DNA from 3 places in the Saccharopolyspora hattusasensis genome. Region 1 is predicted to be linked to each of the others. Evidence: riboswitches for the same ligand, from Rfam matches in the RefSeq annotation. Region 1 holds a riboswitch; each other region holds the start of a gene.
The links. A riboswitch is a leader RNA that binds a small molecule or an ion and turns the genes downstream of it on or off. The one in region 1 is predicted to bind S-adenosylmethionine.

Region 1 (4,658 bases):
GGCCACGGCACTGAGCCGGTACACCTCTACAGCCACGGAGACGGTCCCGAGCGGCCCGTGTTGTACGAAACCGACGAATTCCCCCCGCACTGCGAAGTCACCATCGACGCGATCGCGGAGGCGTTGATCGCGTTCCTGCGGACCGCCAAGCGTCCGGCCACGCTGACCTGGCAACCCGCACACGACTGCGCCCGCCAGTGATCCCGTCGGCGGCATGCCGCCGGCATCGATCGAACGGATGTGCGAGCGTCTGGGTGCGGGTGAACTTCGAGTCGGACGGGGAGGTCGTGGTGGCAGTCAAGCTCGTCCACACGACGCGGTCACAAGAGGTGCGGTTCGGTGATCGGGCAACGGCCCAGCACTACGCCGCCCAGTAAGGCGGACTTGACGCATGGCGGGTCCTGCCGGGTCGGCGAGTCATGTTCCATGGCCCTGGCGAGCAGGAACTCGTCCAGCTCCTTCAACTCCAGATCATCCGCCGGCCGCCACCCGAGGTACTGGGTGACCAACCGGAGATGGCCGGTGCGTGTTGGGGCGCGACGCCCGTAGGAGCGGATGGCCTCGGGCTTGACCTGGAGCTGCTCGGCCAGCCGCGCTACCGCCGCCGGTGGTGTGGCGACGTCGTCGGGCACGAAACCCAGCCAGGGCAACGTACACAGCGCGACTGAGAGTCCAAAGCGGTCTGTGGGGCCACGTCCGCGACCGGGTGCGACGAACGCGTTGTCGGCTGGAGTCAGGGTGAAGAACCGGAACAGCTCCTCACGTCCGATCCCGGGAAATCGGCGCAGGGCCTCAAGTTCCTGGTCGGTGAAGACCTGAGCGACCAACCCGCATCCCTCGCCACAGTCCGAAGATCCGCAGTTCAGAAGCTTAGTCGATCATATCCGTTCAAAATTTCCCGGATACTGCGGCGACCCCCAGATTCGGTGCTGGCCCGCGCGCAGAGGGCCGACGACGCCAACGACGCGTCGACCGTGCTGCTCGCGACCACACCGGCCGGGCGGGTCTTGCTCACCGGTGACGTCGAACTGCCCGGCCAGGGGCGGCTCATGTCGTCCGGTGCGGATCTGCGAGCCGACGTGCTCAAGGTGCCGCACCACGGATCCCGTTACACCACACCGCTTTTCCTGCGATCGGTGCGTCCACGACTAGCTGTGATCAGTGTGGGAGACGGCAACACCTACGGTCACCCGAGTCCGTTCGTCGTCGACGACCTGACCCGCGCGGGCACGAAAGTGCTGCGCACCGATCAGGAAGGAGATATCGCCATCCTGCCCGGCCCGCAGGGTCCCCGCTATGTCGCCAGGGGAGGCCCATTGCGCGCGGGCGAGTCGGGTGGGGTTCAGAGCCCCAGCGCCTGGTTGACCGCGTCGGTGCTCGGGGCGACGGTGGCCTTCGGGCCGATCTGGTCCTGCACCGCGTCCAGGGTCTTCAGCCCGTCACCGGTGATCAGCAGCACGGTCTCGGCGTCCGGGTCGATCTTGCCCGCCTCGATGAGCTTCTTCGCCGTGGCCACGGTGACCCCGCCGGCCGTCTCGGCGAAGATTCCCTCGGTGCGTGCCAGCAACCGGATGCCCTCGCGGACCTCGTCGTCGCTGACGTCATCGATGGCGCCGCCGGTCTTGCGCACGATGTCCAGCACGTACGGGCCGTCGGCGGGGGCGCCGATGGCCAGCGAACGGACGATGGTGTCCGGCCGTACTGGCTGGACCACGTCGTGGTCGTTCTTGTACGCCGTCGACACCGGGGAGCAGCCGGTTGCCTGCGCACCGAAGATCCGCACCGGGCTCGGCTCCACCAGGCCGACCTGGCCGAGCTCGTTGAACCCCTTGTAGACCTTGGTCAGCTGCGAGCCGGAGGCGATCGGCACAACGATCTGCTCGGGGATGCGCCAGCCGAGCTGCTCGGCGACCTCGAAGGCCAGCGTCTTCGACCCCTCGGAGTAGTAGGGGCGCACGTTGACGTTGACGAACGCCCAGTCCTCGTGCTCCGCGGCGAGCTCGGTGGCCAGCCGGTTGACGTCGTCGTAGTTGCCGTCGACGGCCAGCAGCGACCCGTCGTAGACCGCGCTCATCAGGATCTTGGCGCGCTCCAGGGTCTTGGGCACCAGCACCACCGAGTCCCAGCCGGCGCGGGCCGCCGCGGCGGCCACCGCGTTGGCGAGGTTGCCAGTGGAGGGGCAGGCCAACACCTTGAAGCCGAACTCACGGGCGGCGGCCAGCGCCACCGCGACGACGCGGTCCTTGAAGGAGTGGGTGGGGTTGCCGGTGTCGTCCTTGATCCAGATCCGCTTGACGCCCAACGCCTTCGCGAGCTTGTCGGCCCGGACCAGCCGGGTACAGCCCGGCTCGGTGTTCGGGTGCTCTTCGACGTTGGTGGGAACCGGGAGGAGCTGCTTGTAGCGCCAGATGGAGCGCGGGCCGGATTCGATGTCCTCGCGGCGGATCTTGCCGAAGTCGTAGGCGACCTCTAGCGGGGAGAAGTCCTCCAGCGAGACGAACTCCGGGGCCAACGGCTGCCGGTGGCCCTCTTCCTTGGATACCAGTTCGACGGCATTGCCCAGGTCGAAGGTCTTCTTCGGGGTCGTCTGGGCATGGGCGGCAGCAGTCATCGCGAGGTCCTCTCCTCATCTGTCCCGCGGACGGGTCGGAATTGGCACCGCTTTCGTCAGAGACCTCGCGGGTGAAAGCGCGATTCGCTGACGAACGGTTGCCGGGGCTTCATCGGGCCGTTCCCTCTGCCCCTCTGGATGAGCTATTCGGTTGTGCCAGCAACGCTAGTGGACCGCGCCGGGGTCTGGCCAGCACGATCCAGATGGCGGGAACGTCACGGGTGCGTGCGACGATGCGTGCATGAGCGCACCGGCCGTGGTCCCCGATCCGCTGCAGTTGGTTCTCGGCGACGAAGAACTGCTGGTGGAACGCGCGCTTTGGGCTGCTGTCGGAGCCGCCCGCGCGGCCGATCCGGCAGCCGAACTGCGCCGCGTGAAGGTGAGCGAACTCACTCCTCCGGAGCTGACCGAACTGCTCAGCCCATCGCTGTTCGCGGAGGGCCGGGTGCTGGCGGTGGAGTCCGCCCAGGACGCGGGCAAGGAGATCGCCGAGGCGCTGCTGATGCACGCCAAGCAGCCGGCGGACGGGGTCATGCTCGTCGTCGTGCACAGCGGCGGCGGCCGCTCCAAGCACGCCAAGGAACTACCCAATGCGCTGCGCAAACTAGGCGCGCGGGTCACCGAGTGCAACAAGATCACCAAGCCCGCCGAGCGGGAGGCGTTCGTCCGCGACGAGGTGCGCCGGGCCGGCGGCAAGACCGATGCCGCCGGGGTGGCTTCGCTGATCGAAACGGTCGGTTCCGACCTGCGGGAGCTGTCGGCCGCGGCGACGCAGCTGGTCGCCGACACCGGCGGCAAGGTCGACGAGACGGCCGTGCGCCGCTACCACCGCGGGCGAGCCGAGGTGACCGGGTTCGCGGTAGCGGAGAAGGCGGTGACGGGTGACCGGGCGGCCGCCCTGGAGGCCTTGCGGTGGGCTGTGCAGCTCGGCGTCCCGCACGTGCTGATCGCCGACGCACTCGCGGACTCGGTCCGCACCATCGGCCGCGTCGCCGCCGCAGGCGGTCGCAACGATCCGTTCCGGCTGGCAGGGGAGCTGGGCATGCCCGCGTGGAAGGTGAAGAAGGCGCTGGCGCAGTCCCGGGGCTGGAACGCTTCGAGCCTCGCGCAGGCGCTCCAGGCGGTCGCGGAGGTCAACGCCGGGGTCAAGGGCATGGCCGCCGACGCCACCTACGCCTTGGAACGCACCGTCCTGCGCCTCGTGGAGCTCCGCAACCAGCGTTCGTGATCGCACCAGTTTCCACCGAAATCGCGAAAGGCCCCTTCTCCGCGCGAAAGGCCCCTTCTCCGCGCGAAAGGCCCCTTACCCGGGTTTTGCCCGCGGGGAAGGGGCCTTTCGTAGTTCAGGCCTCAGCTCAGAGCTGGTTGGCGCGCTGCGCCAGCGCGGACTTCTTGTTCGCGGCCTGGTTCTTGTGGATGACGCCCTTGCTGGCGGCCTTGTCCAGCGCGCGGCTGGCGGCCTGCTGCAGCTCGATGGCCTTGTCCTTCTCGCCGGCGTCAGCGGCCTCGCGGAACTTGCGGATGGCGGTCTTGACCGCGGACTTCACGGCCTTGTTGCGCTGCCGGTTCTGCTCGTTGGTCTTGATCCGCTTCATCTGGGACTTGATGTTGGCCACTGTGGCGCCTCTTCCTCGTCTGTCGAACCGGTCGTGCCGCGCTTTTGTCGGCGCTGCGCTCAGGCAGGTTTCCTCCACGGCGGAATGCCGCACGGCACGGTCGTCCATCTTAACAGCGCCCACCTGCGCAGATTTCGGGCGGGCGGTGCCGGGCGAGGGCTATCACATCGGCTCGGATCCGGCGTTTCCGAACCATAGGGTCAAGCCTCGTGCTCGATGCGTTGAACTGGCCCGGATTCGCCGATCTGTCCCTCGCCGGACTGCTGTTCCTCTGTGGCGGCGCGTTCCTGGCCGGGGCGGTCGACGCGATCGTCGGTGGCGGTGGCCTGATCCAGCTGCCCGCGATGCTGCTGCTCCTGCCCGGCGGCGAGGTGATCTATTCGCTGGCGACCACCAAGGTCGCGTCGATCGCCGGTACGGCCGCCGCGGCC
Region 2 (4,658 bases), 820 kb from region 1:
CAGCTCGGCGAGCTTCAGGATCCGCGGGTCCTTGGCCAGCGCCGGGGTCGTCACCAGGCCGTTGGCGTACGGGTTGTTCTCCGGGCTCTCCACAGCGATCGGGTTCTGCAGGTTCGCCTTGATCGCGTAGTTGCCGTTGACAACTGCGGCGGCGGCGTCATCGACCGAGCGCGGCAGCTGGTCCGGCGACAGGTCCTTGAGCTGGATGTTCTTGGGGTTCTCGGCGATCGCCGACTCCAGCCGGGTGCCCACCGCCGCTTCCGGCTTGAGCTTGAGCAGGCCGCCCTGTTCCAGCAGCTTCAGCCCGCGGAACTGGTTGGCCGGGTCGTTGGACAGCGTGACCGTCGCGCCGTTCGGGATCTCCTGCAGCGACTTGAACTGCTTGGAATACACCGCCAGCGGCTCCAGGTGCACCGCCTGAATCCAGACGAAGGAGCCACCGCGCTGCTTGGTGTACTCCTCCAGGTACGGCTGGTGCTGGAAGTAGTTCGCGTCCAGCTCACCATGCGCGACGGCTTCGTTCGGCCGGTTGTAGTCGTCGAACTTCGTGATCTCGATGCCGATCCCGGCCTGCTGCGCCAAGTTGTCCTTGACGTACTGCAGGATCTCGCCGTGCGGGGTCGGGCTGACCGCGATCCGCAGCGGGGCGTTCGGGTCCTCGGCAGCCGAACTGCCGCCGCTCCCGCACGCGGCCAGCGCCAGGCCGGCCGCGGCCACCAGGGCAGCAAAACGCAAACGCATCAGGGTTTGTCCTTTCTGGACAGAGTGGAAAGGTCCCCGGGCAAGGGGTGGTTTCAGGGGTGTCAGCTGGTCGCGGTTCGCCGCCGGTCGACCAGCTTCGCGGTGCGGTCGGTGATCAGCTGCATCGCGAAGGCCAGCACGCCGAGCACGACCACGGATCCCCACAGGATCCGGTCGTCGTAGCCCTGGTAGCCGTCCTGGATCGCGGTCGTGCCCAGCCCGCCGCCGCCGATCGCGCCGGCCATCGCGGCGTAGCCGATCAGCGCCACGGCGGTGACGCCGACCGCGCCGACCAGCGCGGCCCGCGCCTCGCCGAGCAGCACCGTCCACACGATCCGCAGCCGGCTCGATCCAGTCGTGATCGCGGCCTCGACCACGGTGAAGCTGACCTCCCGCAACGCGTTCTGCGTCAACCGCGCGAAGAACGGGACGGCGCCGATGGTCAGCGGCACGATCACCGCGGTGCTGCCGATCGACGTGCCGATTAGCAGCCGGGTGAACGACGCCAGGACCACCAGCAGCACGACGAACGGAACGGACCGCACCACGTCGACGACCGCGCCGAGCACCCGGTACAGCGCGGGTTTCGGGCTCAGGCCGACCGGCGAGGTCAGATGCAGCAGCACACCGAGCGGCAGGCCTCCCAGCACCGCCAGCAGGGTCGACACCAACACCATGTAGAGCGTGTCGATCGTCGCTTCACCAAGTATTCCAAGGACCTCCGACCAGGGGGTCACATCACTCACGCAGCAGCTCCGTCAACGCAAACCGGGGCACGTCGCACATGCGCGTCCCGCTCGACCATCCACTTCAGGGCCGCCTCGGCGCGCTCGCCGCTCAGGCCGACCTTGAACTTCGCTACCGGCGTGTCCCCCAGCCGGGTCAGCCCGCCGCCCAGGATCGCGAGGTCGACCCCGAACTGGCTGGCGGCCTCCGGCAGCAGCGCGCCGACCGCGGCGAAGCCGACCAGCACAACCTCGGCGACGACGTCGTGCCGACGGCCGCCGGCCGGCCGGAACGACTCGGCCTGGTCGGTGTCCGGCAGCAGCGTGGCGCCCACCCGGCTGCCGGGCTCGGCGACCAGGTCGATGACCTTGCCGTGCTCGACGACCCGGCCGTTCTCCAGCACCGCGACGTCGTCGGCGATCTTGCGCACCACGGCCATGTCGTGGGTGACCACCAGCACGGTGACACCCAGTTCAGCGCGGGCGCGGTCCAGCACGGTGAGCACCGAGTCGGTGGTGCCCGGGTCGAGCGCCGAGGTCGGCTCGTCGGCCAGCAGCACCGAAGGCTTGGCGGCCAGCGCACGCGCCACCGCGATCCGCTGGCGCTGCCCGCCGGAGAGCTGGTCGGGGTAGACCGAGGCCTTGTCGGTCAGGCCCACGAGATCCAGCAGCTCGCCGACGCGGGTGCGCCGCTGCGGGCCGCTGATACCGGCCGCTTCCAGCGGCAACGCGACGTTGCCCGCGGCAGTGCGCTGCCGCAGCAGCGAATCTCCTTGCGGCACAACGCCGATCTGCCGGCGCGCGGCGCGAAGGGACTTGCCGCCGAGGGAAACCAGGTCGGTGCCGTCGACGCGGATGGCGCCGCTGTCCGGCTTCTCCAGCAGCGCGATGCACCGGGCCAGGGTGGACTTGCCGGCCCCGCTCGGACCGACCACACCGCACACCGCGCCGGCCGAAACCTCCATCGTCACGCCGTCGAGGGCGCGGACGGTTCCGTTGTTGTACTGGAAAGACTTGGTCAGGTTCTCGACTGTGATCACGATCGGCTCCACATCAGCTCGCGACGGCCGCGCACGCGAAAGGGCGACAGGCCAAGGAACTTCGGAAAGGGAGGAAGGGCTGGGTCACATCTCGCGACGACAGGCGGTGGTGGTGCGGCGCCCGTGGTCGATGACGCGACGCTGCGTCAGCAGCCTCCGGATGTGGTTTCGCCGGGGTCGGACCGGCTGGGTCCGGGTCTGACCCGCAAGCGGGCTGGCCGGCAGCGCTTTGGATTCCACAACAACTCCATCGGTCCTGGCGTTAGCACCTGCCCACCGGGTGGTTGCTGCGGCTTCGCGGAGCCAGGTCTCTCGGCCGCTCGGGATGGATTTCCCGAATAGTAGACCCCACTGGCGGATTCCAGCGCAAGTTGATAGTCGTCACTTTCCGAAATCGTTTGCCAAATCACACACCCGGACGAGAGGGAATTTTCCCGGCACACCAGGTGTTATCGGTGACTCCGCGTAGCGGGCCGATCTCGGGATGGCAAGCGTCCGGACGGGTGGTTCAGCGACCGCTCTCGGTAGCCGCGGCCGCTGCGATGCGCGCGAAATCGCCGATCTCCAACTGCTCGCCGCGGACGGCCGGATCCACCCCAGCGGCGCGGAGAACCTCCTCCGCCCGGGCCGCGGACCCGGCCCAGCCGGACAGCGCGGCGCGCAACGTCTTGCGCCGCTGGGCGAACGCCGCGTCCACCACGCGGAAGACGTCCTGGCGCGGCTCGGTCGACGGCGGCTCGATGCGCCGGAACGACACCAAGCCGGAGTCCACATTGGGCACCGGCCAGAAGACCTTGCGCGGCACCGGACCCGCGCGGCGCACGTCGGCGAACCACGCGGCCTTGGCGCTCGGCACGCCGTAGACGCGGCTGCCCGGCTTGGCGGCCATCCGGTCGGCGACCTCGGACTGCACCATGACCAGGCCGTGCGCCAGGCTCGGCAACTCGGCCAGCAGGTGCAGCACCACCGGCACGGCGACGTTGTACGGCAGGTTCGCGACGAGCGCGGTCGGCGGCGCCGGGAAGTCGTCGGCGCGGACCCGCAGTGCGTCGCCCTCGATCACGGTGAGGCGATCGGCCAGCGCCGGGGCGAACTCGGCGGCGGTGCGCGGCAGCCGCGCCGCGAGCACCGGATCGATCTCGACCGCCGTCACGGCGCCCGCAGCGGGCAGCAGCGCGAGCGTCAGCGAGCCCAGGCCGGGGCCGACCTCCAGCACGACGTCGTCGGCGGAGACCGACGCGCCGGCCACGATCCGGCGCACGGTGTTCGGGTCGTGCACGAAGTTCTGGCCGAGCTTCTTCGTCGGTCGGATGTCGAGTTCCCCGGCCAGCCGGCGCACGTCGGCCGGGCCGAGCAGCGTCGCCTGCTGGTCGTCCACACCGAAAAACTACCCGCGCCCCAACTCACCACCCCGACCAGGTGACGAGGGAGGGGCACCCGTGGCGTCCACGGGTGCCCCTCACCTGACGAAATGGGCCTGGAAATCCCGGCTAGGTCAGCTCACAGGCCGAGCTTCGAGGAGCAACCCGGCCAGGCGCCGTAGCCGCCGCCCCGGGCCGCGCGGACCTTCTCCGCCACCGCGATCTGCTGCTCGCGGCTGGCCTGGTGCGGGTACGGCGCGTACTGGTCGCCGCCGTAGGCGTCCCAGGTCGACTTGTTGAACTGCAGGCCGCCGTAGTAGCCGTTGCCGGTGTTGGCCGCCCAGTTCCCGGTGGCCTCGCACTGCGCCAGCTTGTCCCAGACCCCGTAGGTCGGGGGCTGCTTGCCGCCGACCCGCACGACCTTGGGCTGGGCTTCCTTGGTGATCTTCTCGCCGACGGCTTCCCGCCCGGTCTCCTCGCCGTTGCGGGTGGTGACCCGGGTGAACACGATCTTCTCGCCGGGCGTGCCGGGGAACTCGACCCGCTCCTCGCCCTTGAACATCGTGTTGTCGACGACCTCCTGCACCGGGGGCGGGACCGGCACGGTCATGTTGATCACCGTGCTGCCCGTGCGGTCGATGCGCACCTCGGCACCGCTGACGAGCCGCTGGTCGCCGCCGGGGGTGATCGCGTCCTCGGGGCCGAGTTCGAGCTGCTGCTCCCGGACCAGCTCGTCGATGTCGACGGCAGTGGTGGTCAGCTGCCGCGGCTCGTTCGCCCCGTCGATGATG
Region 3 (4,658 bases), 3.3 Mb from region 1:
CGACCAGGTTGCCGCAGGCCCCGCCGAGCACCAGGCCGAGGCCCACCGCCCAACCCGGCGAGCGCAGCTTCGGAGCCAGCCAGATGATCACCCCGACGACGGCGATCGCAAGCAGCGCGAGCAGCCACGTCATGCCGGTGGCCAGCGAGAACGCGGCACCGGGGTTACGCAGCACGTCGAGGTAGAGCAGGCCGCCGAACAGCTCGACCGGCGGGTTGCCCTCCAAGTTCGCCACGACGGCGACCTTGGTGAGGATGTCGACGCCCAGGGACACCACGGCGACCCCGCCCAACAACCCGAGCAGCTTCCCAGACCCGCGCTTGGGCGACTGCTGCGTCGCCCCGGTCTGCGTCTCGGACGCCTGTTCTGCGGCGGTCGGCTCGGTGCCCGCCTGCTCTGCTGAGGACTCCCTCGGGGAGGACTGCTCGGTGCTCACGACCGCCATTGTCCCTGAACCCGCCCGCACCCGGTTCGGCAGGACCACTGCCCGCAATAACAGGACCCGTGAGTACTTTCGGGTGCTATGACGCCGCAATTCACTCACGGCCTTTCCAGCCCTGGTCAGTCGAGGAAGGCGGGCGCGGGGCGCGGGTCGTCAGCGGGCACCCAGTGGCCGTCGACCTGTTCGTAGCGCCAGGCCGGGCCCTCGGCCACCAGCCGCCGCAGCGCGTTCACGAGGCGGTCGACGTGCTCCGCGGTGCTGCCCAGCCCGACGCTGACGCGGACCGCGCGCTCGGTGTCCGAGCCCGCCCGCGAGAGCAGCCGCCGGGTGGCCACGTGTGCGCAGAACAAGCCGTCGCGGACGCCGATGCCGTGCTCCGCGGAAAGCGCCGCGGCCAGCAGGCCCGGGTCCCGGCCGTCGACCGTGAAGCTCACCACGCCGACCCGGTCGTGATCGGCGTCGAACAGGCGGAGCTCGCGCAGCCCCGACACACCGCGCAGCCCGGCCCGCAGCCGGTGCAGCAGCGCTTCCTCGTGCTCGATGACGTCCGTCCAGTTCGCCGCCAGCGTCGCGCAGGCCTTGGCCAACGCGTGCACTCCGACGGTGTTCGGCGAGCCCGCCTCGTGCCGCTCCGGCCCGGTCGTCCAGCTGACCGACCGCTCCTGCACCGACCGGGTCGCGCCGCCACCCGCCAGGTACGGCTCGGCGGCGTTGAGCCAGTCCGCGCGGCCGATCAGCGCGCCCGCGCCGAACGGCGCGTAGAGCTTGTGCCCCGAGATCGCCACGTAGTCGATGTCGAGCTCGCGGATCCGGACCGGCCGGTGCGGCGCGAGCTGCGCGGCGTCGAGAACCGTGCGGGCCCCGCGACGGCGAGCCACCCGCGCCAGCTCCGCGACGGGCCACAGCTCCCCGGTGACGTTGGAGGCACCCGTGATCACCGCGAGCCGCGGTCCCTCCGGACAACCGGCCAACGCGGCATCGAGTGCGGCGATGGCGTCCGCCGGCGTCTCCGGCGCGGGCAGGCGGCGCACCCGCGGGCCGGTCCAGGGCAGCAGCGCGGCGTGGTGCTCGGTGTCGAAGACCACGACGGACGTGCCGCGCGGCAGCGCGCGTCCCAGCAGGTTCAGGGCGTCGGTGGTATTGCGGATGAAGATCACCGAGTCGGTGTGGCGGGCGCCGACAAAGTTCCGCAGCTCGTCGCGCGCTCCCTCGTAGACCCGGGTGCACACCTGGGAGGCGAACCCCGCGCCGCGGTGCACGCTCGCGTACCAGGGCAGCAGCTCGTTCACCGCCGACTGCACGGTCTCCAGGCATGGCGCGCTGGCCGCGTGATCGAGATTCGCGTATCCGATGCGCTGGCCGTTGACCAGCGGGACCTGCAGCGCACCGCCGACCACGGCGGGAATCCGGTAGTCCACATCGGACTGCGCCGGGATTTCGATGACGGCAGACGACACGACGGCCTCCTCGGGGGCCTCATCGGACCCGCCCAGAGGGGTCCGCGCTTGCCGGATCGCCCTGCACGACCGGCCAGGTCTTCACCCGGGGCACCCCACCGCGGTTGGAGGGTTGCCGGCCAGCAAGCCGGGGCTTGACGCTGGCGCTCATGACCTTCGTTCCAGCACTCTAGGAAACCGCCCGCACTGCGGGCAACACCATTCCCAAACCGTGGGAGCGGTCTCCGTCACACGGCGCCGGCGCGGCGATCCCGACGCAGGCACGGCCACCACAACTGCACGTACGGATGCACGCCCGGGTGGCACCGAGTTCGACGGTGCCACCCGGAACAGCAGCTCAGAGCCTGTCGGCGAATGCCGTCCGCGCCTTTGGAAGCGGCGTAGCCGCTTGCATTCACCTTGCCAAGACGACCATCGGCGGGTTCTGAGAGGTTTTCTGGCGAGGACGGCCCCTCCGCCGCGTATTGGACCATACGTCAGGAGGGGCACCCGCAGTCCAGGGAACCGCTCAGGTTCCGCTAAGCGACCACCCACCCAGACCATTCACCAACAGGCGCTGAGCTCAGGTCAGACCCTGGTGACGGCGACCTTGATCTCGGTGCCCTCCCCGACGCTACCGGTGAAGCCGTCCGCCACATCGCCGGATTCGACGGCGTTCGCCAGGGTTTCGCCCGCGATGAAGTCGCGGTGCGACTCGACGGCCGCCAGAACCTCGGCCGGCGCCGAGATCGCCACCGTGATCCGGTCGGACACCTGGAAGTCCGCCTCCTTGCGGGCCTGCTGGACGACCCGGACCACGTCGCGGGCCAGACCTTCGGCCGCCAGCTCCGGGGTCACCTCGGTGTCCAGCACCACCAGCCCCTTGCCGCCGGGCAGCGGCGAGGCCGCGCCGGGGTCGGTGGAGACCAGGCGCTCCTCGAACTCGCCGTCCTGCAACTCGATGCCCGCCGCGACCACGGTGCCCCCGGTGCCCCCGGTGCCCCCGGTGCGCTGCCACTCGCCGGATTTCACCGCCTTGATCACCTTCTGCACGTCGCGGCCCAGCCGCGGACCCGCGGCCCGCGCGTTAACCGCGATCTCGAAGTGACAGTGCGCGGCGACGTCGGTGCTCAGCTCGAGCTCCTTGACGTTGACCTCGTCGCGGATCAGGTCCGCGAACGGCCGCAGCGCCTCCGCGTCCGGGGTGGCGACCACGAGCTTGGCCAGCGGCAAACGCACCCGCAGCTTGTTGGACTTGCGCAGCGCCGACGCGGCCGAGCACACCTGTCGCACCTCGTCCATCGCGGTCACCAGCGCGGCGTCCGCGGGCAACTCGTCGACCAGGGGCCAGTCCGCAAGGTGCACCGAGCGGCCGCCGGTCAGCCCGCGCCAGACCGCCTCGGCGGTCAGCGGCAGCAGCGGCGCCACCACCCGGCAGGTCACCTCCAGCACGGTGTGCAGCGTGTTGATGGCATCCCGGTCACCGGCCCAGAAGCGGTCCCGGGACCGCCGCACGTACCAGTTGGTCAGCACCTCGAGGAAGTCGCGCACCTCCGCGCAGGCACCGGCGAGGTCGAAGGTGTCCAATGCGGACTGAACATCGCCGACCAGCTCGTGGGTCTTGGCCAGGACGTAGCGGTCCAGCACGTGCTTGCTGTCCACTTCGAACTCGCCCGAGATGCCTTCGGCGTTGGCGTACAGCGCCAGGAAGTACCAGGAGTTCCACAGCGGCAGCACCGCCTGCCGCACCGCGTCCCGGATGCCACGCTCGGTGACCACCAGGTCGCCGCCGCGCAGGATCGGGCTGGACATCAGGAACCAGCGCATCGCGTCCGAGCCGTCGCGGTCGAAGACCTCGTTGACGTCCGGGTAGTTGCGCTTGGACTTCGACATCTTCAGGCCGTCGTGGCCCAGCACGATGCCGTGCGCCAGCACGTTTGCGAAGGCCGGGCGGTCGAACAGCGCGGTCGCCAACACGTGCAGCGTGTAGAACCAGCCGCGGGTCTGGCCGTTGTACTCGACGATGAAGTCGCCCGGGTAGTGGTGCTCGAACCACTCCGAGTTCTCGAACGGGTAGTGCACCTGGGCGAACGGCATCGAGCCGGACTCAAACCAGCAGTCCAGCACCTCCGGCACCCGGCGCATCGTCGACTTCCCGGTCGGGTCGTCCGGGTTCGGCCGGGTCAGCTCGTCGATCTCCGGGCGGTGCAGGTTGGCCGGGCGCACCCCGAAGTCGCGTTCCAGCTCGTCCAGCGAACCGTAGACGTCGGTGCGCGGGTAGGCCGGGTCGTCGGAGACCCACACCGGGATCGGCGAACCCCAGTAGCGGTTCCGGGAGATGTTCCAGTCGCGGGCGTTCTCCAGCCACTTTCCGAACTGGCCATCGCGGATGTGCTCCGGCGCCCAGTTGATCTGCTGGTTCAGCTCGACCATCCGGTCCTTGAACTGGGTGACCGACACGAACCACGACGACACCGCCCGCTGGATCAGCGCGTTGTCGCAGCGCCAGCAGTGCGGGTACGGGTGGTCGTAGGTCTCGTGCCGCAGCAGCAGGCCCGTCTCCTTGAGGTCCCGGATGATCTGCTTGTTGGCCTCGAAGACCTGCAGCCCCTCGTACGGCGGGGCCTCGGTGGTGAACTTGCCGTGCGCGTCGACCGGGATCACCGGCTCGATGTTCGCGGCGTCGGTGACGACCTTGTCCTCTTCACCGAAGGCCGGCGCGATGTGCACCAGACCGGTGCCGTCCTCGGTCGTGACGTAGTCGGCCGCCAGCACCTGGT

Region 2: linked by a shared signal. The riboswitch ahead of ACRXBZ_RS23655 (methionine ABC transporter ATP-binding protein) and the one ahead of thrC (threonine synthase) in region 1 are both predicted to bind S-adenosylmethionine.
Region 3: linked by a shared signal. The riboswitch ahead of ACRXBZ_RS10990 (aminotransferase class V-fold PLP-dependent enzyme) and the one ahead of thrC (threonine synthase) in region 1 are both predicted to bind S-adenosylmethionine.

The regions. Positions count from the first base shown of each region.
Region 1 is NZ_JBPCDC010000001.1:5,790,564-5,795,221, forward strand. It holds gene ACRXBZ_RS27710 (Imm1 family immunity protein) at 1-201, shown strand, start outside; gene ACRXBZ_RS27715 (DUF4158 domain-containing protein) at 321-827, opposite strand; gene thrC (threonine synthase) at 1,343-2,611, opposite strand; SAM riboswitch class I at 2,624-2,756, opposite strand; gene holA (DNA polymerase III subunit delta) at 2,853-3,839, shown strand; gene rpsT (30S ribosomal protein S20) at 3,967-4,227, opposite strand; gene ACRXBZ_RS27735 (sulfite exporter TauE/SafE family protein) at 4,437-4,658, shown strand, end outside.
Region 2 is NZ_JBPCDC010000001.1:4,971,718-4,976,375, reverse strand. It holds gene ACRXBZ_RS23665 (MetQ/NlpA family ABC transporter substrate-binding protein) at 1-741, opposite strand, end outside; gene ACRXBZ_RS23660 (methionine ABC transporter permease) at 804-1,487, opposite strand; gene ACRXBZ_RS23655 (methionine ABC transporter ATP-binding protein) at 1,484-2,506, opposite strand; SAM riboswitch class I at 2,751-2,838, opposite strand; gene rsmA (16S rRNA (adenine(1518)-N(6)/adenine(1519)-N(6))-dimethyltransferase RsmA) at 3,015-3,884, opposite strand; gene ACRXBZ_RS23645 (resuscitation-promoting factor) at 4,007-4,658, opposite strand, start outside.
Region 3 is NZ_JBPCDC010000001.1:2,493,027-2,497,684, forward strand. It holds gene lspA (signal peptidase II) at 1-445, opposite strand, end outside; gene ACRXBZ_RS10990 (aminotransferase class V-fold PLP-dependent enzyme) at 562-1,899, opposite strand; SAM riboswitch class IV at 1,939-2,054, opposite strand; gene ileS (isoleucine--tRNA ligase) at 2,467-4,658, opposite strand, start outside.